Regions from separate parts of the Photobacterium atrarenae genome, predicted to be linked through region 1. Evidence: predicted binding sites of a transcription regulator. Region 1 holds the regulator's gene; each other region holds the start of a gene.

Region 1 (8,054 bases):
TGCTGAGCCCGGAAGCCCAGGCAGTGATTGGCGAGGTGCATGAAAAGACCCGGCCGGCACTGCGCCTGCTGGAAAAAGAAGGCTTCAGCTGCAAGGGTTATGTTGACATTTTTGATGCCGGCCCGACGGTGGAATGTGACGTGCGCCATATCGAGTCGGTCCGCCATTCTCAGCGCCTGACCGTTGCCATCGGCGAGGTGGTCGATGGGGGCGATTGTATCCTCAGTAATACCTCGTTCGAGAATTTCCGTGCCGTGGTTGGCAAGGTGGCATTGCAAAGCGAGAAGCAAGTGGCAGTGATGAGCGCTGAAATGGCAGAAGCACTGCAAGTACAAGCGGGCGATCAGGTTCGCCTGATTGAGCAATAACAGACGGGAGAACATCATGACACAATGGATTGCGGGTAAATGGCAACCTGGCCAAGGCGAAGCGATGCAGTCGCTTAACCCATTTAGCGGTGAGGTGATCTGGCAGGGCCAGAGCGCGACGGCTGAGCAGGTGGAGCAAGCCGTTGCCAGTGCCCGTCAGGCACTACTGAGCTGGCGCAAGACCGATCTGAGCGAGCGCCGGGCAATTGTTGAACGGTTTGCTGAGTTGGTGAAAGAGAACAGCGAGCACATTGCCCGGACGATTGCCGAAGAAACCGGTAAGCCGTTGTGGGAAACCCGCACCGAAGCCGGCGCTATGGTGGGCAAGATTGCCATTTCCCTGCGCGCCTATGAAGAGCGCACAGGCTATAAGCAGAAAGAAGTTGCCGGCGGTACCCAAGCCGTGCTACGCCACCGTCCGCTGGGCGTAATGGCCGTCTTCGGCCCGTACAACTTCCCGGGCCACCTGCCCAACGGCCATATTGTTCCGGCTTTGCTGGCGGGCAACACCGTGGTCTTCAAGCCGTCGGATCTGACGCCGAAAGTGGCGGAAGAAACCATGAAGCTGTGGCAACAGGCCGGCCTGCCGGATGGCGTGATCAACCTGGTCCAGGGCGCGCGTGCGACCGGTGAAGCCCTGGCGGGCTCACATGGCATTGACGGCCTGCTGTTTACCGGCAGTGCCAATACCGGCCATATCCTGCACCGTCAGTTTGCCGGTCAGCCGGGTAAAATGCTGGCGCTGGAAATGGGCGGCAACAACCCGATGGTGATCTCCAAAGATTATGGCGAGCTCGATGCCACTGTCTACACTATTATTCAGTCGGCCTTTATCAGTGCCGGTCAGCGTTGCACCTGTGCCCGTCGTCTGTACCTGCCGAAAGGCCCTGAAGGTGATGCTGTCTTGGCGCGTCTGGTTGAAGCGGCGTCTCAGCTCAACGTTGATGGCCCGTTTGCCGAACCGCAGCCGTTTATGGGCCCGCAGATCTCGGTTGCAGCTGCGGACAACATTATCCGTGCCCAGGCCAACCTGGTTGAGCTGGGTGGTGAGATGCTGCTGGAAGCCAAGCGTGGTCAGGGGGCGGTGGTGACACCGGGGATCATCGAAGTCAGCAAGATTGCTGAGCTGCCGGATGAAGAATACTTCGGTCCGCTGCTGCAGGTTGCACGCTATGACGATCTGGCGCAAGCGGTTGAGCTGGCCAATGACACGCGCTATGGCCTGTCAGCTGGTCTGGTCAGCACCCAGGACGATGAATGGCAGTACTTTATCGACCATATTCGTGCCGGGATTGTGAATCGCAACCGTCAGCTGACCGGGGCCAGCGGTGATGCGCCGTTCGGTGGTCCGGGCGCTTCCGGTAACCTGCGTCCGAGCGCGTACTATGCCGCCGATTACTGTGCGTACCCGATGGCCTCAATGGAAGGCGAGCACACCGAACTGCCGGCACAATTGTCGCCGGGGATCACTATGTAAGTCGCGCCGGCCGCGACACCGCGATTAGGTAAGGGGAACAAGTATCATGGAAAGGGTCGAGCAATTGTTTAACGCGCTGTGGCAGGATTATACCCAGCGCTTGTGTCCATCAGCCGCGCAGGTCCATGACCTGCTCGAGGAAGATGAACCCCTGCTCAACGATCATATCGCGCTGCGGACATTCAACCTGCCGCAGGTCGGTCTGGATCGTCTGGCGGCACCATTTATCGCCATTGGCTATAAGCCTTGCGGTAAGTACCACTTCGAAGCGAAAAAGCTGTATGCCGAGCACTTCGAGCACCCGAATCCGGCGGCGCCGAAGGTGTTTATCAGTGAGTTGCTGGTGGGTCAGTTCTCATCCTTGCTGCAGCAGACGGTACGTGATCTGGTGAACCAGGTGCCGGATGCGGCGCTGAAGGATCCGGCATTCCTCTACGGTGGCCGGTTGTGGGATCTCGATTATGCCACCTATGAGCTGTTGTCGGCGGAAAGTGAGTACGCCGGCTGGGTTGCGGCCCATGGCTTTGGTGCTAACCACTTTACCGTCAGCGTCAACCAGTTGGAGCAGTTTACTGAGGTACGCGAGGTGAATCACTTGCTGCGTCATAATGGTTTTGCGATCAATGAAGCGGGCGGTGAAGTGAAAGGCAGCCCGGCAGTGCTGCTGGAGCAGTCATCGACCATGGCCGATCGGGTACCGGTGAGCTTCCTGGATGGGATCCGTGAGATCCCGGGCGGCTTCTATGAGTTCGCCAAGCGCTATCCGACCGAAGATGGCGAGCTGTATCGCGGTTTTGTCGAAGCATCAGCCGATAAGATCTTCGAAAGTACAAATCAGTGATGGCGTGATCATCAGATATCCGGCGAAGCGCGAACCGTTTCGCTGAGCACTCAGCAGCCAGGGTAAGGTAACTACCCTGGCTGTTTTTTTCTAAGTGAGTAAAGTTGGTAATGGCTCGTGCTGGTTGTCGAGTGGTGGCACCCAGTCGCTTTCCTGATCCTGGTGGCGGCTTTCGGGATCTAGCGGCGGTTGTTGTTCCAGGTAATGGCGCGGGTCGCTAAAGCCGGTCATCTCGATGGTGGCGGGCAGTGCCTGCAAAACGGCTGGTGGTGTTGTGCTGGTGTTGGGGGCAAAACGCTCGATATCCATATCGTGACTTTCCGCTGCTTGTTGATGTGGTTGGTATCGTTCGCCAGTTGCTGCGTTGCTATCGGGCCGCAATGGCGGAGGATACTGATCCCATTGATATGCTCAATTTAGCAGCAAATATGCAGAGTGCAAGGGCGGAGAGGCGCCGGAAGTTAGGTCCAAATCACGGCGATGAAAAAAGCCGCACGGGGTGCGGCTTTTGAACGATTGAGCGGTCGGCGTTTAGCGAGTGCCGTAAACGACAATGGTTTTGCCGTGGGCTGAAATCAGGTTTTGTTCTTCCAGCATCTTCAGGATACGGCCGACGGTTTCACGTGAACAACCGACGATTTGACCAATTTCCTGACGCGTGATCTTAATCTGCATACCGTCCGGGTGGGTCATGGCATCTGGTTGCTTGGCCAGGTTCAGCAGGGTTTGGGCAATCCGACCGGTCACATCCAGGAAGGCCAGGTCACCGACTTTCTGGCTGGTGACTTGCAGGCGGCTCGCCATTTGCGCAGAAAGACGCATCAGGATATCCGGGTTGACCTGGATCAGCTGACGGAATTTCTTAAAGGAGATTTCAGCCACTTCACATGGGGTCTTGGCACGAACCCAGGCGGTACGCTCCTGGCCTTCTTCGAACAGGCCCAGCTCGCCAATGAAGTCGCCCTGGTTGAGGTAAGACAGGATCATCTCCTTGCCTTCTTCATCCTTGATCAATACGGCAACAGAACCCTTGACGATGTAGTAGAGTGTTTCTGCTTTCTCGCCGGCATGGATCAAAGTGCTCTTTGACGGGTATTTGTGGATGTGGCAATGGGAAAGAAACCACTCTAGCGTTGGATCTGTTTGAGGTTTACCTGGAACCATATTACTAACTTCCTCTGCGTTTGTTGCCCAGCAATGACATCCCTATAATTCGCGGCTGGGCATCACAATAACATTGTTCGCCGACTAGGATATGCCAGTCAGCCGCTGGGCTGCAAGCTCACGTGAATAATTAGTTGAGAGTTTATCTTTTTTCGCCGGGTTTTTCTTGATATTGATCTATCTGAAATTGGCATTTTGCCGTTGTAACTGTGCACATGATCACACACTTGTGAGATAGTGTCTGAAACCCCTGTCAGCAGTAAGGAGTAAGCAATGCAATCGCGAGTGAAATGGGTCGAAGAGATGACGTTTTTAGGTCAGTCCAACTCCGGCCACAGTGTGGTGATGGATGGCAATGGCGGGGCGACCGCACCGAGCCCGATGGAGCTGGTGCTGATGGCCGCCGGTGGCTGCAGCTCGGTTGATGTGGTGGACGGGCTAAAATCTGCCGGCCAGAAAATTACCGGCTGTGAAGCGCAAATTTCCTCCGAGCGCCGGGAGCAGGCACCGCGGATTTTTACCACGGCTAACCTGCATTTTGTGGTCACCGGTCACGACTTAGATGAAGCCCTGGTTGCCAAGACTGTAGCCGATTCGCTGGAGAAATACTGCTCGGTGTGCCTGATGCTGGGCGAAGGGGTGGAAATGACCCACTCCTGGGAAGTGGTTCCGGCCTAAACGGAGACGTGACGAGAAGGGCTGCCTTCTTGTCACGTCCCGGTGACAGGGCCGTCGTTGGCTTAGCCAATCTTCCCGGTTTCGATCAGCTGTTGGATCAGGGGCCGCATGATCAGCTCCATGGCGAAACTCATCTTGCCGCCCGGCACTACCAGGGTATTGTGGCGCGACATGAACGAGCCTTGGATCATTGCCAGCAGATACGGGAAATCGACATTTTTGATGCCGCGGAAACGGATCACCACAAAGCTCTCGTCCAGGCTGGGGATCGCCTTGGCGGTAAACGGGTTGGACGTGTCGACCGTCGGGACCCGCTGGAAGTTGATGTGGGTGCGGGAGAACTGCGGGGTGATGTAGTTGAGGTAATCATCCATCGAGCGGACCACCGACTCCATCACCGCTTCCCGGGAGTGGCCGCGGTCGCGGGTATCGCGGACAATTTTCTGGATCCATTCCAGGTTAACGATCGGCACCATGCCGATCAGCAAATCCACATGTTGGGCGACGTTGACATCGCCATCCACCACCCCACCGTGCAGCCCTTCATAGAACAACACATTGGTATTTTCCGGCAGATCCTGCCAGGGCGTGAAGGTGCCCGGCATCTGGTTATAGGGCACGGCTTCGTCAAAGGTGTGGAGATAGCGGCGAAATTTCCCGCTGCCGTCGTCGCCGTACTGGCGGAAAAAGTTCTCCAACTGGGCAAAGTCATTGGCCTGGGGACCAAAGTAACTGATGTGCCGGCCTTGTTCTTTTGCCTTGCGGATCTCGACGTCCATTTCCGGACGGGTGAAGCGGTGGAAGCTGTCGCCTTCCAGCCAGGCCGCATTGATGCCCATCATGTTGAACATTTTGCGAAAGGCTTCGGAAGTGGTCGACGTTCCGGCGCCCGAAGACCCCGTAACTGCAATAATTGGATGTTTTGCAGACATGACAAACCCTGTCGTTAACAATAACGGAAAGAGTTATTAACAGGCGAGCAGGGGGCAGGTCAAGCCGGATTGTCAAAATTGCAGGGGATCTGCCGCGATCGCGGAACGTTACGTACCCAGTTGGCGGCGAAGTTTGATATCGACCGTTTCATGCAGCTCGGAGAACACAATCACCGCTTCGCCGCTCTGCAGTTGCTGGCGCACGTGGCTGACCTTCTCGCGCATGCTGAGCTCCTGCTCACCGTAATCGGTGCCCTCACGCAGCACGAAGTGCTCAATCAGGTTGGTCAGGGTGTCCGGGTCGATCTCTTGCCAGGGAATAATCATGGTAAAACTCTACGCGCAATGTCAGATACTACGTCGATTATATTGACAATTTCATCGCTTGTAGAGTTCTCATCCCATGGTTTGAGCGCGACGGGTTCAGGTGCTGTGCCCAGTACGGGCTTCAAACCAGGCCGGGACGGTGTGTTCAAGCCAGAACTGTGGCTTGTTCCACGATCCGGCGACGAACCCGACATGGCCGCCATATGGACTGAGGTGGTAGTCAATGTTGTCAGGCAAGGGGGAGCGCGGGATCACGGCCGGGGTCATAAACGGATCGTCGGCGGCATGGATGATCCGCAGCGGGATGGTGATGTGCTGGAGCTTGTCGAGCCCGCTGCACTGGCGGTAGTAGTCCTCGGCATCTTTGAAGCCGTGCAGGGGGGCGGTGACCCTGTCGTCGAACTGGCGCAGGGAGCGGATGGCATCGACCTGCTCGAGGGCCAGCGGCATCTCCTCCGGCAGCGCCAGGACTTTCTGGCTGAGGTTTTTCTTCATCGAGCCGAGCAGGTATTGCTGGTAGAGCCGTGAGAAGCCCTGTTCGATCCGTGCCGAGCAGGACGCCAGGTTCAGCGGCGGGGAGATCACCTGGGCTGCGGCAAGCTCGCTGCGATCTTGATGCTCGGCCAGGTAGTTGACCAGCATGTTGCCGCCGAGCGAGACGCCGACGCCCCACAGTGGGTTGTCGGGAAACTGCTGTCGTAGCCAGCGCAGGAAGAAAGTCGCATCACTGGTCTCGCCTGAGTGGTAACTGCGTGCCAGGCGATTGATCTCGCCGCTGCAGCCGCGAAAGTGCATCATTACCCCGAGCCAGCCCCGGCGTTTTGCCGCATAGAGCAGGCCGTTGGCATACGGACTGTGAAAGCTGCCTTCCAGGCCATGAAACAGCACCAGGATCGGCTGATCACCCGGATAGCTGTCACTGGGGCCGGTCCAGGCGAGATCGAGAAAATCCCCGTCCGGGGTTTCAATCCGCTGAGTTTGCGGGGTAAAGAGCGGGGTACGCCGCAACAGGCGCGGCAGCAGGGTTTGCAGATGGGCGTTGCGCAGGCCACTGGCCGGTTCAAAAGGAGTCATGGGTGCTGGCTGATTGAGTTGAGTTCTTGGTGTTATAGCACAACTGCGGCTCAGATTGCGTCGTAGCCCTGAAGCCGGCGGAGCAGATCAAGCGGTACGGCCAGGGTGCGGGCGTACTGTTGCAGGTTGCTGGCAGAGGCCTCCCGGCGCAAGGGCAGCTGCGCCAGCTGGTCGAGCAGTGCTTGTTGCTGGCGTTTTTCTAAGGTGAGTTCAAAGTCGAGCAGCTGCTGATAGCCCGGGCGGTCGAGCTGGGGTTTGAGTGCGCGGCGCATGGCCCGGTAGGGGGTGAGCAGCGACTCGGTCTCGCTTAGTGCCTGGCACAGTTGATCCTGTCCGTGTTCGGGCAGGGCCTGCGCCTGGGTGTCGAGCCAGTGTAGTAGCAAGGCCAGATTGACATTACCGCGGTAGCGCTCTTGCAGCGTCAGGCAGGCTGGTTCGACGCCGGGGCGGACATAGTGCGCGAGGCAAAAAGGCCAGAACCCGGCCGGATCGGGCCGGGTCTGATCATGCGGCTGAGCCTGGGGCTGAGTGTGGGATTTGGCGTCAGCCATTGAACTCGGCTTCCATAGCTTCCAGCTGCTCCTGCAGATCCATCCAGGTCATCTCCATGTCTTCGAGCGCCGATTTGGCATCGCCCTGGCGTTGCAGTTGCTCGTTGAGGCGGGCTTTGTTCTCCGTGTCATAAATGCTCGGGTCAGACAGCTGGGCTTCGGCGTCGCTGATCTGAGCCATCAGTTTTTCCATCTGCTGGTCGAGTTTGTCGATCTGTTTGCGCAGCGGCGCGGTTTGTTTTCGAAACTCTGCTTCCAGTCGCTTTTGCTCTTTGCGCGAGGCGGCGCTGTGGTCTTTGTTGGTTTCCGGTTTGGTCGCCTGCTGTTCGCGGCGTTCGCTGCGCTGTTGCTCGGTCAGCCATTTGTGGTAGTCGTGCAGATCGCCGTTGAACGGCTCGACCTGTTGATCGTGCACCAGGTAGAGATCATCGGTGGTCGCCCGCAGCAGATAACGGTCGTGGCTGACGATGACCATAGCGCCGTCATAGGATTGCAGGGCCAGGGTCAGGGCCTGGCGCATGTCGAGATCCAGGTGGTTGGTCGGCTCATCGAGCAGCAGCAGGTTCGGGCGCTGCCATACAATCAGGGCCAGCACCAGGCGGGCTTTCTCGCCGCCGGAGAACGGGCCGACCGGCTCTAAGG
Region 2 (8,054 bases), 610 kb from region 1:
GACAGCAGCCCATGCCTTAAATGCTGCTTTTTCTTCTGCGTCCGCTTTGCTGTACCAGAGTTTGAGCTGCGCCAGGGCATCACCGCTGAGCGAGACTTCTCCCTGCTCTGTTACTTCCAGCGTCGCTTGGGTCAGATCGACCGCATAGCCCTGCTCAAACGTGATCCCGTGCCGGCGGTTATAGGCCGCAACCAGCTCTTCCATCTTACTGAAAGAACCAAACCCCTTTCCTTCCAGCTCAACGTAATCCAGCGGCTTCATGGAGCCATCCGCCAACGCCAGCGACCACTCAGGACCACGCTCAAAATGCGCCTTCGCCTGCGATAACGTGGTCAAACGGGGAATTGCGATGCTGGCATCCTGCACCGGCACCTCCAGCTCAAACAGATAAGGCCGCGTGGTATACATCGCATTCTTAGAGCCATTTTTCAGCTCACCGTCATAGCGGACCACCACCTGGTGCTTGCCCGGTGCCAGCTCAATGCTTTGAGTGGGTGACCAGAACGAGCTCTCAACCTCTTTCCCATCCACCACCAGCAGCTCAATATTCTCGCCAACCGTTAAAGTTGCAGCCTGCAAGGCCGCCGGCAGTCCCAACAATACAGCCCATAGAAACGTCTTCATCTCTCTCCCTTCTCCCGATGGACATCAAATCGAAGCCCCAAGAATAGCAAAAAGCCGCCCAGAAGGCGGCTTTTATCAGTGTTCAGGTCAAGACACCTTAGAACAGTACTTCCATACCTGCCAGGTAGCCCAGGTCTAGATCAGCATTGTCAGCATCGGCCCAGCCCAGCTCAGCGTAAACTTTTACGTTGCTGTGCAGACGGTGGGTAATGTTACCGTAGATGTTGTCAACAGTGTCACCACCATCGATATCAGCACGGTTATAACCCAGAGCAAAAGTGTTTTTGTCTAGTGTGTAAGAACCAGCCAACTCAATCAGATCAACTTCAGCTGTTGCGCCGTTTGTTTCCGCCTCAACGTTACCGTAAGATGCAGCAAACGCAAATGCACCCATTACGTACTGACCTTCCAAGTTGAAAGCATCGACTTCAACTTTATTCGCCGCAGTTGAGGCAGTTTCAGATGTGTAGTAATAAGCACGTACATCAAAATCGCCAAAACGAGCACCCAGACGGCCATCGGTAATTGTGCCGTTAGTGTTTAGGAAATCAGTTGCAGGGCTAGCACCTTCCGCATCCAGATCGTGAGACAGACCAAAGTAGAACTGGCCGTTGTCAAACACATACTTGATAGTCTCTGAACCTTCAGTATCGCCAAAGCTAATTTGCTCGAAACCCAGCTCATAATCTTTACCAATGCCTGCGTCATCAGAGATCAGTAGCTGGCGACCGAAAGTCAGTTCACCGAACTCACCGCTGAAACCAACCCACAGCTCATCGTTAGTTACATCGCTTTTTTCGAACGCAAAAGCTACACCACCAATGGCATTCAGGTCGTCAGTCACTGCAACAGTCGTGTTCAGTGCCAGGTCACCATCATCCAGGTGTAGACCTGCATCGTCGTTAGAGTTTTCTGATTGAATCGGTTGATAGTACTGAACCTCAGCAGCTGCTGACAAGTCAACGATAACGCCGTCTTGGTCATATAGGTTAACGCCTGCGTTTGCAGAACCTGCTGCTAGTACTGATAGTGCTAGAAGTGTCTTTTTCATGATATCCACTGCCTTTTCTTATTTGGAATGGAATTCCTGTTTCCAGAATTCCTTTTCTTTATATCCCTGCGGCTCATGGATTCCTGTACCACATAAAGCCAGGAATGAACCGCAGGTCAGTAACTTGTGAGCTCATCCTGACAGAACTTTTATCTCCATGTCAAATAATCTAAAAAAGACCTCAAGAAAAATCAAAAGATATATATATCAATGACTTATCTATACTGACAATGTTCATTTTTTGCCGTCAGCCGTCATTACCAACACAGATGACTCTTTTACGACCCTGCCCGAAACACATAAAAACACTAAAAAAAGGCAAAAAAGTAACAAGACGCAGAACAAAAAACTAAAAAACACCATTCAAAATAGTTAATTCCTTGTTTAAACAGGCATGCACAGGATCGCCTGGTCAGGTTCAATCTATTTTCGTGAGCAAAATCGCATTTTGTTTAAATTAATGCTCAGAACACGCTGCCGCTCACACTCAGATGTTCGTGCTATAATGCGTCTCCCTGCCCTTACAAAGTTTCAGATATGTTACACAACCAGATAAAACGTGATATCAAACAATGCTATGAGAACCTGGGGATCCAGCTCGATAACTTTATTCCCCGGCGCGCGCAAAACTATCTGGTTGCTGAAATCGCCAAAACCCTGGCCGGTGAATATCATGCCAAGCACCGGATGCTGGTTGCCGAAGCCGGCACCGGGATTGGTAAATCACTCTCCTATCTGCTGGGCGGGATCCCCTTTGCGTTGTTCAATAACAAAAAAATCCTAATCTCCACCGCCACAGTCGCGCTGCAGGAGCAGCTCATCCACAAGGATCTGCCGCTGTTTAATCAGATTTTCCCGAAAGAATTCAGCTTTATCCTCGCCAAAGGGCGCCAACGCTATTGCTGCAGCCACAAGCTGGAAGCAAGTTGTATCACTGGTGGCGACCAGCAAGTCGCGCTTTGGGAAGAAAAACCGAAAAAGTCCGACCTTGACCTGCTCAAACGGATGCAAAAAGCCCTGGAAAGTCAGAAATGGGATGGCGACAAGGACAGCTGGCCGACATCAATCCCCGATCGCGTCTGGCAGCAAATTGTGGCCGATAAACACAGCTGCAATTCGGGAATGCCCAAGCATCGCAGTTGCCCGTTCAGCAAAGCCCGTGAACACCTGGAAAAAGCCGATGTCATCGTCGCCAATCACGCCTTGCTGATGGCCGACATTGAGCTCGGTGGCGGGATTATTTTGCCCGAGCCGGAACAAACCATTTACCTGATTGACGAGGCCCACCACCTGCCCCAAGTCGCACGGGACTTCTCTTCCGCAGCCGCCAGCCTCAAAGGGGCGGCCAACTGGCTGGAAAAACTCAATCAGTCGATCAGCAAACTGGCCGAAGTGGCGGATTATCAAAAAGCCGGCCGTTTTCAGAGCGCCCTGAGTGAGGCCATCAGTCACCTGATCCCGACACTGCGACAAATCTCGGCTCAGATTGATCCGGCCATGTTCAACAAAGACGGTGTCTATCGGTTTGAACATGGCGAGTTGCCTTCCTGGCTGGAAGAAGAAGCCAAGGGTTGCAAAGAGGCCAGCAAGAAAGCCGCCAAATCATTAGGTAAAATCCATGACCTGATTGCCGAGCGAGTCAAGGAAAGCGAGGTCAGCCCGCGCCTGGGCGATCAGGCCCTGGCCGAGTCTGGTTTTTACCTACAGCGATTAGAAAACCTGGAAAAAGTCTGGCTGTTGATGGCCCAGCCTAACAAGGACAAGGGCGCACCGCTGGCCCGCTGGATAGAAAAAAGCCCGGACCGGGAGGATGATTACATCATCGAAGTGTCCCCGCTGGAAGTGGGGCACCGCCTGGATCAGCTGCTCTGGAGCCGAGCGGCGGGATCGATTCTGGTCTCGGCAACGTTGCGGGCGCTGAACCAGTTTGATTATTTCTGCCGCCAGGCCGGGATCTTCGACAAAGATGCAACCCGCTTTCTGGCCCTGGCCTCCCCTTTTGATTACCAGAATAATGCCCGGCTGGTGATCCCGGCGATGCCGCTGGAACCTCAGGCCCAGCAGTTCACGGACCTGTTAATCAAAACCCTGCCGGAGTATCTGGAAGGCGAAAAATCCAGCCTGGTGCTGTTCTCTTCCTACTGGCAGATGAATCAGGTCGCTGAAGCCCTGAAGCCCCTGATGAAGAAAAACCAATGGGAACTCTTGGTCCAGGGTGAAGAATCCCGCAGCCTTACCCTAAAAAAACATAAAGAAAACTGTAAAAAAGGTAAAACCAGCGTTTTATTTGGTACCGGCAGCTTTTCTGAAGGACTTGATCTGCCCGGCGATCTGCTCACCAACCTGATCATCACCAAAATCCCGTTCGCGGTCCCGACGTCACCGGTAGAAGAAGCACATGCCGAGTATATCGAAAGCCGGGGCGGGAACCCGTTTTTACAAATTTCCGTGCCAGAAGCCAGTAAAAAACTCATCCAATCCGCCGGACGCCTGCTGCGCAAGGAGCAAGATTCTGGTAGAGTCGTGCTGCTTGATCGCCGGATCATCAACCGCCGCTACGGCAAAGCACTGCTCGATTCATTACCGCCATTTAAACGGGTTATCGAATACACCTGAACGATATTTGACGCTAAGAATAATACTGAATGATAGAAATGATTGAACCGAGTATGCTCCTCATCCTCGGTCTGGTGGCTCTTGCAGCCGGATTTATTGATGCCGTCGCCGGGGGCGGCGGGATGCTGACGGTTCCGGCATTGCTCTCCATTGGCCTGCCACCGCATATTGCCTTGGGCACCAACAAGCTGGCCGCGACTTTTGCTTCGTCAACAGCGGCCTGGACTTACTACCGCAAGCAGCTGTTTTCTCCGCGCTTCTGGCGAGCATCTTTTCTGGCGACTCTGATCGGTGCTATCACCGGCACGCTGGTAGTCGATCTCATCAGTACCGACTGGCTGGAAAAAGTCCTACCATTGATTATTCTGGCCGCTGCAGTATACACGGTGTGGCACCCGCATCCGAAAGTTCACTCCAACCGCTTGCCACACCGATGCCGGACATTTCGTAAAAAACAATGGCTGCAAGGGACCAGCCTCGGCTTCTATGACGGCCTGGCCGGCCCCGGTACCGGGGCATTCTGGACCGTTTCCAATATGGCGCTGTATCGGCTGGATATCCTGATGGCCTCGGGGCTGGCCAAGGCCATGAACTTTACCAGCAACCTGACCTCACTGATCACCTTTGCCGTTCTGGGGCACATTAATTTTGCCCTCGGACTCACCATGGGCATATGCTTAATGCTGGGTGCCTACATTGGTGCGCATTCCGCGATTCGCTTCGGCGCCAAGTTTATCCGCCCGGTCTTTGTCACCGTGGTGATCATTCTCGCGATCAAACTTGCCTGGCAAGCCTGGTTATAAGCAACGTCCTCTATGCCTGATTTAAACCGTTTTACAGCCATTCTTGAACAACTTGCGGTTGAAGCAGCCAAGATCGACCGCCAGCGGGGAGAAGCCTCTCGTCCCTTATTCGATGAGCAGCTATTTTTCTGCCGCAGTAAACTATTGACTCCCTGTGTCAATGAAGTTCGCAGCGAAATCAACGCCCTGCAACGCGAGCACAAGGCAGGAAAGCTGCTCCCGAGCCGCACCCAGCACATTTGCGAAAAAGTGATCGCCCAAATCCAGGCCATACAGCGCGAACTGGCCACCCAGCAAATTCGCCGGCGCGAACCGAAACCCCGGTACAAACAGCGACGCCCGATCCACGAGCTGTACCAGGATCTGGCCCAGCATCAGGATTGGGAGCGCCGTCTGGCGGCCATGCAGCGCGATAAAGAAGCCCTGATCGGCCAATGCCGTACGCTGGCGGAGCAACAGAAACTGCAAAAAGAAGTGCTGGCACTGGAAGGCAGGCTGTCGCGCTGCCGAACTGCACTGGCGAAAATTGAGCAAGAAATCAGCGCCCGGGAGCGCAAAGGATAACTGATGCTACCTTTGGTCTATCACCCGATTTATTCGGCACTGGAGCTGCCGGCCAATCACCGCTATCCGATCAGCAAGTATCGCCGGCTCTACCAGCATCTGGATGCGCTCAATATCCTGCAGCGAGACGATATCCAGCTCCACCAACCGAGTCCAATCCAGCCCGATGAGCTGAAAGGGTTACACCATCCGGATTATATCGACGCTCTGGTCAACAATACCCTGCCAGCCGCCAAAATGCGCCGGATTGGTTTTCCCTGGAGTGAGCAGCTGATCGCGCGGACGATGATGTCCACAGCCGGTACCCGTCTCACTGTCGAGCTTGCCCATCGACACGGGATCGGTATTCACCTCAGCGGCGGCTATCACCATGCCCACCATGATTTCGGCAGCGGCTTTTGCCTGGTCAATGATCTGGCTTTTGCAGCCAAACATGCCCTGACTCTGGATGGCATCGATAAGGTCATGGTTATTGACTGTGACGTTCACCACGGTGATGGCACGGCGACTTTGCTGGCAGCAGATGACGATATCATCACGTTCTCGGTACACTGTGATAAAAACTTCCCGGCCCGCAAACCCGACTCCGATATCGATCTGGCCCTGCCACGGGAGACCTGCGGCACCGAATACCTGGCCGCATTCAGTGGCGTACTCCAGCTGGCCCTGGCTCAGCACCAGCCAGATCTGATCCTTTATGATGCCGGTGTGGATATCCATCAGCATGATGAGCTGGGTTATTTCAATGTTTCCCTGGACGAGATTTATCAACGGGATCACCTGGTGCTCCGCTTGTGCCATGAGCAAATGATCCCCGTTGCCGCAGTAGTCGGCGGTGGCTACCGCCAGGATCATCAGGCACTCGTCGCGCCGCATAGTCAGCTATTACATGCAGCAATGGATATATTTCTTGGCTACCAAGTCAATGCTGTTTCATCCATCACTTCAGAAGAGAAATAAGCACAATGACAGGACAAAACAATACACAGCCTTCCCTGGAAGATGCCCCAGAGGATATTAAACTAGCCGTCGACTTAATTTATTTACTGGAAACAAATAACATTGAACCGGACGTTGCCATCTCGGCACTTGAAATCGTATTGCAGGATATGAAGAAAAAAAGTCATTCGCGCTCGTGAACCAGCCAACTCAGCTTAAATCAGGTCGGCACCAGGCATGAAGCAACTCGGTTACGACCTGACATGCTCTGTAATGACCGCCTCCTGCGAGACAAGGCTCGCAATACTAGCCCGATAATCCTATCCGTTAATCAGCGTCACCTCGAGAAGTCGACACCGCGTCAAATTAATGACGAAAGTTAATAATAAAACGTCAAAGTTATTTATATTTTCGGTCTTGATAAAAGTGTCACAATATACTTTGTATTGTTTGTTTAATTTGTCATGAAATCCCCCTAAAATAACTGCCACATCTATTATTATTAGATCTCGAATGACATTGTTTTATTGTAATTCCATTGCCGAGGAGTTTTTATGAAGAGGGAACTGAAAGTTGCCGCGATTGCAGCAGCCGTGACACTCACACTATCCGGTTGTGCATCGAACTCGAGTTCCGATTCAGTGGCAAGCCTGCCGCTGGAAACGAACCAGTCAGAAACTGCGATCCAAATTGATCAGATGAAGCAGTCGATTGAAGCAGCGGAAAAAATCCTGGCATCGACCCAAGAGACCGAGTTGGACTGGTTTGCGACCAAGTCCGTAAACGAGGCCAAGCAAGCTCTGGCGGAAGCCAAGGAATACTACAGTGAGTTTGAACTCGACCACTCAGAAGCCAACAGCTCAAGCGGCTTCTTCAGCTCAAAAACCAACATCCAGGCAGCTGAAGAAGGAATTGCCAAATTTAATGCCCACATCAGTAAAGCGAAATCAATTCGCGCCGAAGTACTGACCATTCTGGAAGAAGCCTTCAGCTACCGGACCCAACTGCAAGAAATCGATGCTGCCAAGTACTACCCGACCACGGCTCGCCAGCTGGAAAGCGAACTGAAACGCCTGGTTGACGATGTAGCGAATGAAAATACCGACGATGCGATTAACGGTCAGCCAAAACTGGTCACTAAACAGCGCGCGCTGGAAGTAAAAACCGTCACCAAAATTTACCTGTCTGATGCGCAAAAAGAGCTGAAGCGCCTGAAGATGGCTAAAATCGGCATGCATGCGCCGAAAACGCTGAGCCAGGCAGCAGCGGCGGTCACTGCAGCCAAAGCCTTTATCGCAGCCGAGCCACGGGCCACCACCCAGATTATCAGCAAAGTGGATGAAGCTGTATTTTCTCTCAAGCACGCGGAGCAGATTGCCAATGTGGTGAAAAAGCTCAAGGCGATGCCGGAGAGCGATTACGAGCGCCATGTGCTGAGCTATGAAAAAATCCTGCTC
Region 3 (8,054 bases), 820 kb from region 1:
GACCGCTGCCGATAATGGCAACGGTTTTGCCGGTGCGTTTTCTCGGGGTCTTGGGTTTGGCATACCCTTCGCGATACGCTGTTTCGACGATGGTTTTCTCGATGTTACAGATGGTGATCGGATCCTGGTTGATGCCGAGCACACAGCTGCTTTCACACGGCGCCGGACACACCCGGCCGGTAAACTCCGGGAAGTTATTGGTCGAGCTCAGGATATGCCAGGCTTCTTCCCAGCTGTCACGGTAGACCGCATCGTTGAACTCCGGAATGATGTTGCCGATCGGACAACCGTTATGGCAGAACGGTACCCCACAGTCCATGCAGCGTGACGCCTGCGTATTGATTTTATTACCGAATTCTTCGTTCAGGACAAACTCCTTGTTGTCCTGAATCCGGACGCTCGGATCAACTTTCTTTGGCAACTCACGGCCAAACTCTAAAAATCCAGTCGGCTTACCCATCGACGGCCTCCAATACTTCCTTGTTCACTGCTTCTGCTTTGCGCTTCTGTAGAACGGCTTTGTAATCCCGCGGCATCACCTTGACCATCCGGGTCAGGTTGTCCTCGAAGTTATCGAGGAAGGTCTGGGCGACCGTACTGCCGGTGTAGGTGACTTGCTTGGTCAGCATCTCGCGCAGCAGGATTTTGTCCTCGTCCTCAATCGGGTCGAGATCGACCAGCTCAGGATTGAGCTTGGTTTCAAAGTCGCCGAATTGATCCCAGACGTAAGCGACGCCGCCGCTCATCCCGGCCGCGAAGTTGCGTCCGGTGGTGCCGAGGATCACCGCGATACCGCCGGTCATGTACTCACAGCCGTGATCGCCGACCCCTTCAACCACCACTTTGGCGCCGGAGTTACGGACACAGAACCGCTCACCGGCCATGCCGCGGATATAGGACTCACCGGAGGTGGCGCCGTAGAAACAGACGTTCCCGACCACGATGTTGTCTTCCGGAATAATGTCGGCTTTGCTGTCCGGGTAGAGCGCCAGGGTGCCGCCAGAAAGGCCTTTCCCCCAGTAATCGTTGGCATCCCCTTCCACTTCAAAGGTCACGCCCTTGGCGAGGAAGGCACCGAAGCTCTGGCCGGCAGACCCGTTGAACTTGACCTTCATCGGCTGTGGCAAGCCTTGATCTTTGTAAATCTTGGAGATTTCGTTTGACAGCATGGTCCCGGCACTGCGGTCGGTATTGATGATGTCAAATGTGGCCTCAACCGCTTTGCCTTCATAGAGGGCCGGTGCGGCCGCTTCAATGAGCCGGCGATCCAGCACGCTCTCCAGACCATGGTCTTGTTCACGCTGGTTGAAGACGCCGTCTTCTTCCCGGGCCGGCTCAATGTGCAGCACCGGGCTGAGATCCAGGTTCTGGTACTTCCAGTGACCGATGTTATCGCGGATCTTCAGTTTCTGGGACTGGCCGACCATTTCATCGATGGTACGGAAGCCCAGCTCGGCCATGATTTCACGCAGGCCTTCGGCCATGTACTGGAAGAAGGTCACGACATCTTCCACCCGGCCGTCGAAGCGCTCACGCAGCGTCTTGTTCTGGGTGGCAATGCCGACTGGACAGGTGTTCTTGTGACACTTACGCATCATGATACAGCCTTCCACCACCAGCGCGGCGGTGGCGACGCCCCATTCCTCGGCGCCGAGCAGGGTCGCTACGGCCAGATCGCGCGGGGTTTTCATCTGACCGTCAGACTGGACGACGATGCGGTTGCGCAGGCCGTTTTTCAGCAGGGTCTGGTGGGTTTCCGCCAGGCCCAACTCCCAAGGCAGGCCGGTGTGGCGAATTGAGGACATCGGCGAGGCGCCGGTGCCGCCGTCAAAACCGGCGATCAGCACCACGTCCGCTTTGGCCTTGGCAACGCCGGAGGCAATGGTGCCGACCCCGGCTTCCGAGACCAGCTTGACGTTGACGCGACCGGCGCGGTTGGCGTTCTTCAGGTCAAAGATCAGCTGCGCCAGATCTTCGATCGAGTAAATATCGTGGTGCGGCGGTGGCGAGATCAAGCCGACGCCCGGCGTGGAGTGACGAGTCGCGCCGATCCAGTCATCGACTTTATCGCCCGGAAGCTGGCCGCCTTCACCCGGCTTGGCGCCCTGGGCCATCTTGATCTGGATTTCATCCGAGTTGGTCAGGTAATAGGAGGTCACGCCGAAACGGCCGGAAGCGACCTGTTTGATCGCCGAGCGCTCCCAGTCGCCGTTGGCTTTTTTCTCGAACCGGATTGGATCCTCGCCGCCCTCACCGGAGTTCGACTTAGCGCCGATCCGGTTCATCGCCACGGCCAGGGTGGAGTGGGCTTCGTAGGAAATCGAGCCGAAACTCATCGCCCCGGTGGCGAAACGTTTGAGGATGCTCTCGACGGGCTCGACCTCTATGAGCGGGATCGCGCCGGCCGGGTTTTTGACAAACTCGAGCTGGCTGCGCAGTGTTGCGGCATCATCGCCCTGATCGTCGACGGCTTTGGCATATTGCTTGAACTGGCCGTAGTCCTTGTTGCGGGTCGACTGTTGCAGCAGCGAAATGGTTTCCGGGTTAAACAGGTGTTTCTCGCCGCGCTGTTTCCACTGATAAACCCCGCCGACATCCAGCATCTGGATTGGGATTTCCCGGGTCGGGTAGCCGACCCGGTGACGGATCAGTACTTCTTTGGCGATGTCGTCAATGGTCAGGCCTTCAATCCGCGACACGGTGCCGGTGAAGTATTTGTCGACCACCGCTTTGCTGATCCCCAGCGCTTCGAAGATTTGTGCGCCGTGGTAGGACTGCAGCGTTGAGATCCCCATCTTGGAGAAAATCTTCAGCAGGCCGCTGTTGATCCCCTTGCGGTAGTTGTTGAACAGCTCGTCGACTGACAGCGCCGGATCCAGCTTGCGGGTGCGTTGCAGATCAACCAGGGTTTCGGTAACCAGGTATGGGTTGACGGCGTTGGCGCCGTAGCCGACCAGGGTGGCAAAGTGGTGGGTTTCGCGGGCATCCCCGGTTTCGACCACGATGTCACACTTGGCGCGCAGGCCTTTGCGGATCAAATGGTGGTGAACCGCACCGACCGCCAGCATCGCCGGAATGGCCGCATGGTTGGAGTTCACTGCGCGGTCGGTCAGGATGATGATCGAGTAGCCGTCGATCACCGCATCTTCCGAGTACTGACAGATCCGCTTCAGCGCGCGCTCGAGCTTGCCCGGCTCGCCGCTGGCGCGGAATACGATATCCAGGGTTTTAGCCTGCAGGTGCTCGTTGTCGATGGCACGGAGTTTTTCCAGCTCGGCATTGCTCAGCACCGGTGATTCCAGCTCAACTTTCTGGCAGTGGTCCGGGGTTTCAGCCAATAGGTTCTGATCTTTACCGAGGTAAGTATTGAGCGACATCACCATCCGCTCGCGGATCGGGTCGATCGGTGGGTTGGTGACCTGGGCAAACAATTGCTTAAAGTAGTTTGACAGATGCTGTGACTGATGCGATAGCACGGCCAGCGGCCAGTCGGCGCCCATGGCGCTGAGCGGCTCGTAACCGGTTTTGGCCAGCGGCACAATGATGTCGTTGACTTCTTCAGAGCTGATCCCGAAGGCTTGCTGGTGGTGCAGCAGACGCTCCGGCGTCGGCTGATGGTGGCGGTTATCCGCATCCGGCAGCGATTTCAGGCTCAGCAGGTTGTCCTGTACCCACTGCTCGTACGGCTGCGCCGAGGCAATGGTATCTTTGACTTCTTCGTCCGAGATGATCCGGCCTTGCTCCAGATCGGCGACGAAAATCCGGCCCGGTTGCAGGCGGCCGCGGAAATGAATGTTTTCCGGCTCGATTTCTACCACGCCGGACTCTGAGGCCATGATCAGGAAGTCATCTTTGGTGACGGTATAGCGTGACGGACGCAGGCCGTTGCGATCCAGGGTCGCACCGACCTGAACGCCATCGGTAAAGCAGACCGAGGCCGGGCCGTCCCAAGGCTCCATGATGTTGGCGTGATACTGGTAGAACGCCCGACGTTTGGGATCCAGGTTTTTGTTTTCCTGCCATGCTTCCGGGATCAGCATCATCAGCGCATGCGGCAGGCTGCGGCCGGACAGCACCAGCAGCTCCAGCGCCATATCGAAGTTTGACGAGTCCGAGCTGCCCTCCTGGCAGATCGGCAGCAGCATGTCGATTTCCTGCCGGGTGAACAAATCCGATTCGAGGATCGCCTCGCGGGCTTTCATCCAGTTCAGGTTGCCGCGCACGGTGTTGATCTCACCGTTGTGGGCGATGTAACGGAAAGGCTGAGCCAGACGCCATTTCGGGAAGGTATTGGTTGAAAAGCGCGAGTGAACCAGCGCCAGCGCGGTCACCATGGTCGGGTTTTGTAAGTCGAGGAAGTACTGCGGGACTTGCTCGGTGGTGAGCTGGCCTTTGTACACCAGCGTCTTGTATGACAGAGAGTTAATGTAGAAATCATCGCCAATATTGGCAACGCTTTCGAGACACACGCGCACGGTGTAGTTTCGCAGTACGTACAGCTTGCGCTCCAGCGCTTCCGGTTCCAGGCCGGGGCCGCCGGTGATAAATACGTGCTCAAACTGGGGTTCGGTGCTGAGCGGATCAGCGCCGATCATCGAATTGTCGACCGGCAGGACCCGGTAGCCGATAATCTCCAGATCCAGGCGCTTGGCATTGCGCTCAAGGATATCGCGGCATTGCTGGCGTTTGTTTTCGTCCTTCGGGAACAGGACGACGCCAACCCCGTACTGGTCAAAGGCCGGCAGGCGGATGCCGAGTTTGACGGTTTCCTCCAGCAGGAATTCGTGAGGCTTTTGCAGCAAAATACCGGCACCGTCGCCGCTGCATGGATCGCATCCCTGGCCACCCCGGTGTTCCATCCGGGCCAGCATATCCAATGCCTGGGTGACAATTTGGTGGGATTTACGGTTTTTGAGATGGGCGACAAAGCCGATACCACAGGCATCGTGCTCGAGTTCAGGCACGTACAGTCCCTGAGCCTTCTGCGCTTGATCTGTCATAGATACTTCCTTCCAGTTTCAACAGGCCTCAATCCAGAAGCCCGAGTTATCCCTAATTGGTGTTATGACATTGCAGGGGATAAAAGGACGGTTTGTCCTGCCCGGGCAATGTGTGTTTGCTGTGGGATGATGTTTCAAATCAATAGCAAACTTAATTCTGTAGCACCTCTGTCCTGGTTAGCAAAAGTGCTACAGCTGCACTGGTGATGTGACAGAAATCACTAAAAAGTAGGGTGATTCCGTCATTTTTATTGTTCATAAAATGCGCACAGCTGTAACTATCCTACATTTTTGATTTGTTAATTACCAACAATTATTGAAGGGGTGTCTGCATAAAATTGCCGGGGTGGTGAATGGGTAGCGGTTGTAATCGGTTGTTTATTCGATAATACCTCTCATTTTGAATAATGTGAGCAGTGCACCCGACCTGAATAGTCATTTATGCCGCTAAATTTGCTGCAAGAGTGTTTCATTTTGTTGTTTTTTAATTACACGCCCTTCGAGTGCTACACCGGACTGTCATCCATAGCTCTTTTTGTTGTTTTGGCGCGACGTGTTTATTGTTTTGGCACAAATATTCGGCTGTTTTTTGGTGTTAACCTGCGCGGCTCTCATTCATGACTCGGGGAATGCCATGCAACTGCATGAACTCGTTAACACGTTCGGACAGGATTTAAAGCATCGGTACGGGGAAAAGGTCCATAAGCTGACCCTGCACGGTGGCTTCAGCTGCCCGAACCGGGACGGGACGATTGGCCGGGGAGGCTGTACCTTCTGTAACGTCGCCTCGTTTGCCGATGAGCAAGCCCGTTTTCTGCCAATTCGTGAGCAGCTTCAGGCGCGGGCGGGGGAAGTGAACCGGGCGAAGCGCTATCTGGCTTACTTTCAGGCATATACCAGTACCTATGCCGAGGTCCAGGCGCTCAAGGTGATGTATGAAGAGGCGCTGACCGCCGCTGATATTGTCGGCCTGTGCGTCGGTACCCGGCCCGATTGCGTGCCGCCGGCGGTGCTTGAATTGCTGGCCGGTTACCGTCGCCAGGGCTATGAGATCTGGCTCGAGCTGGGACTGCAAAGCGCACATGACAGAACTCTCAAACGTATTAACCGTGGCCATGATTTTGCCTGTTATGCCCGGGTTGCCGAGCAGGCCCGGGCGCTGGGGTTGAAGGTCTGTTGTCATTTGATTGTCGGACTGCCGGGCGAAAGGGAAGCCGAATGCCTGGAGACACTGCGCCAGGTTGTGGCGGCCGGCGTGGATGGTATCAAGCTGCATCCGCTGCATATTGTCCGCGGCAGTACCCTGGCCAAGGCCTGGCAGGCCGGGCGGCTGGGCGAGATCAGCCTGGCTGACTATGTCGATATCGCCAGTGCGATGATCCGCCAAACCCCGGCGGATGTGGTGTACCACCGGGTGTCGGCCAGTGCCCGAAAACCGACTTTACTGGCACCTGCGTGGTGCGAGAACCGCTGGCTGGCGATGACGGAAATCAGCAGGCAACTGAGCCGGGATGGCGCTCAGGGCAGTGTGCTGGACCAACCATTTATCTCTCGGTCTGCGCTATAGCGCTTGTATGAAATGTGTTAGATTATCGGCTCATTTTTCGCCACGATAGAAAAATCAGCATGTTGCTCTTTGTTCGCCACCTGCTCGGGCTGGCTGTGCTATTCATGTTCCCGGCGGTCGGGCAGGCCGCTGAGGCAATTGATCGTGTCGGCAACCCGGTGTTGCTGACGGCCCTGCTCGTTACGGGGGCTGTCATCGGCAGCGGGTTGCTGGTGATGTTAGTGCTGCATCTCGATGCGGCGTCGTTTCGTCGGCTGCAAACCATTTTCACTGACCTGCCGCTGGCGGTGGCGATTATCCGGCGCAAGGACGGCACCCTGCTCTATGCTAACAAACGCTGCTGTGAGCTGATCGGCGTGCGCAAGCTGGGTAGCCGCTATCGCTACCCGGATGAGATCACCGCCCAGATGATGTGCGATTACCTCCGGCCGCTGCCGTATCGCCGTGGGTTTCAAAATGCCCCCGAGGCGCTCCGGATCAAGCCCGGCCATACTCTCTCGCTGGCGGTTTCCGGGCAACCGATCCGTTTTAAATGGCAGGCGGCCTGGTTGCTCTACCTGTCTCAACCGCCCCAGCAACCGGCCTCGCCCGATCAGCTTGAACAGGAGCAGCGGATTTTCCAGCAGGTGCTCAATTCCTTATCCGAGCTGGTGTACTACCAGAACAACCGCGGTGAGATCATCGGCACCAACAAAGCCTTCAATCGCTTCTGGCGCGGCCGGTTTGAAGAAGGGGTGATGGAAGATGAGAATACGGCGTCTTCCCTGCATCCGCTGCATACCTGGACCACGGCACCGGATGGTACCAGCCGCTTACTCGAAACCAACAAAACCCAATTGATCGATGATCACGGCGAGGTAATTGGCACCCTGTCGATCAGCCATGATGTGACGGACTGGCATGATATGCAGGAGAGCCTGCAACAGGAGATCGAGAAGCGGGAGATCACCGAGCAGGCCCTGGCCCAGCGCAGCTCGCTGCTCAATACGATTTTTGAGGCCAGCTCAGATCCCATTGGGTTGTATAACGAGCACGGGATTTATGTCGGTTGTAACGAGCCGTTTGCCCGCGCGCTGGGCTATACCCAGCAAACCTTGTTGGGTAAATCGGCTGCGGATGTGCTGGAGCCGGATAAGTGGGAGGAGTTTCAGGAAGCGGATCGCCAGGTGCTTGAGGAGGGCAAGACGGTCAAAGCAGATGACTATGTGATCCTCGAAGACGGCACCCCGGTGTGGTATGAGATGGTGAAAACCCCCTATCGGGATCCGACTGATGGGGTGCCGGGGGTGCTGGTGATGGCCCGGGATGTGACCGAGCGTCGGATGGCCGAGCAGCAACTGGCCGATGCGATCATGGAGTTGGAGGAAATGAGTTTTGTCGACAGCCTGACCAAGGTGGCCAATCGTCGCTACTTTGATGAGCAGCTGCGCAAACTCTGGCACAGTCATATCCGCGAGCAGAAACCGCTGACGCTGATCCTCTGTGAC

Evidence for each region. Region 1 encodes CRP, which controls carbon source genes, mostly activating them, when cyclic AMP is high. Its sites were predicted from a motif close to TGTGANNNNNNTCACA; they were not measured.
Region 2: dinG (ATP-dependent DNA helicase DinG) is a predicted target of CRP. The motif match lies at 2,106-2,121, and genes of this name have one in related genera.
Region 3: gltB (glutamate synthase large subunit) is a predicted target of CRP. The motif match lies at 5,208-5,223, and genes of this name have one in related genera.

Annotation. Positions count from the first base shown of each region.
Region 1 is NZ_CP101508.1:243,105-251,158, forward strand. Features, by position in the region: gene astA (arginine N-succinyltransferase) at 1-368, shown strand, start outside; gene astD (succinylglutamate-semialdehyde dehydrogenase) at 385-1,845, shown strand; gene NNL38_RS01170 (DUF1338 domain-containing protein) at 1,892-2,686, shown strand; gene NNL38_RS01175 (hypothetical protein) at 2,777-2,995, opposite strand; gene crp (cAMP-activated global transcriptional regulator CRP) at 3,218-3,850, opposite strand; gene NNL38_RS01185 (OsmC family protein) at 4,124-4,528, shown strand; gene NNL38_RS01190 (phosphoribulokinase) at 4,591-5,460, opposite strand; gene NNL38_RS01195 (YheU family protein) at 5,569-5,787, opposite strand; gene NNL38_RS01200 (hydrolase) at 5,884-6,861, opposite strand; gene NNL38_RS01205 (TIGR02444 family protein) at 6,912-7,412, opposite strand; gene NNL38_RS01210 (ABC transporter ATP-binding protein) at 7,405-8,054, opposite strand, start outside.
Region 2 is NZ_CP101508.1:850,335-858,388, reverse strand. Features, by position in the region: gene NNL38_RS04285 (YccT family protein) at 1-624, opposite strand, end outside; gene NNL38_RS04280 (porin) at 722-1,675, opposite strand; gene dinG (ATP-dependent DNA helicase DinG) at 2,213-4,291, shown strand; gene NNL38_RS04270 (sulfite exporter TauE/SafE family protein) at 4,321-5,094, shown strand; gene priC (primosomal replication protein PriC) at 5,107-5,658, shown strand; gene NNL38_RS04260 (histone deacetylase family protein) at 5,662-6,618, shown strand; gene rsmS (pleiotropic regulatory protein RsmS) at 6,624-6,797, shown strand; gene NNL38_RS04250 (hypothetical protein) at 7,152-8,054, shown strand, end outside.
Region 3 is NZ_CP101508.1:2,878,964-2,887,017, reverse strand. Features, by position in the region: gene NNL38_RS13470 (glutamate synthase subunit beta) at 1-460, opposite strand, end outside; gene gltB (glutamate synthase large subunit) at 453-5,000, opposite strand; gene mnmL (tRNA modification radical SAM protein MnmL/YtqA) at 5,635-6,567, shown strand; gene NNL38_RS13455 (diguanylate cyclase domain-containing protein) at 6,627-8,054, shown strand, end outside.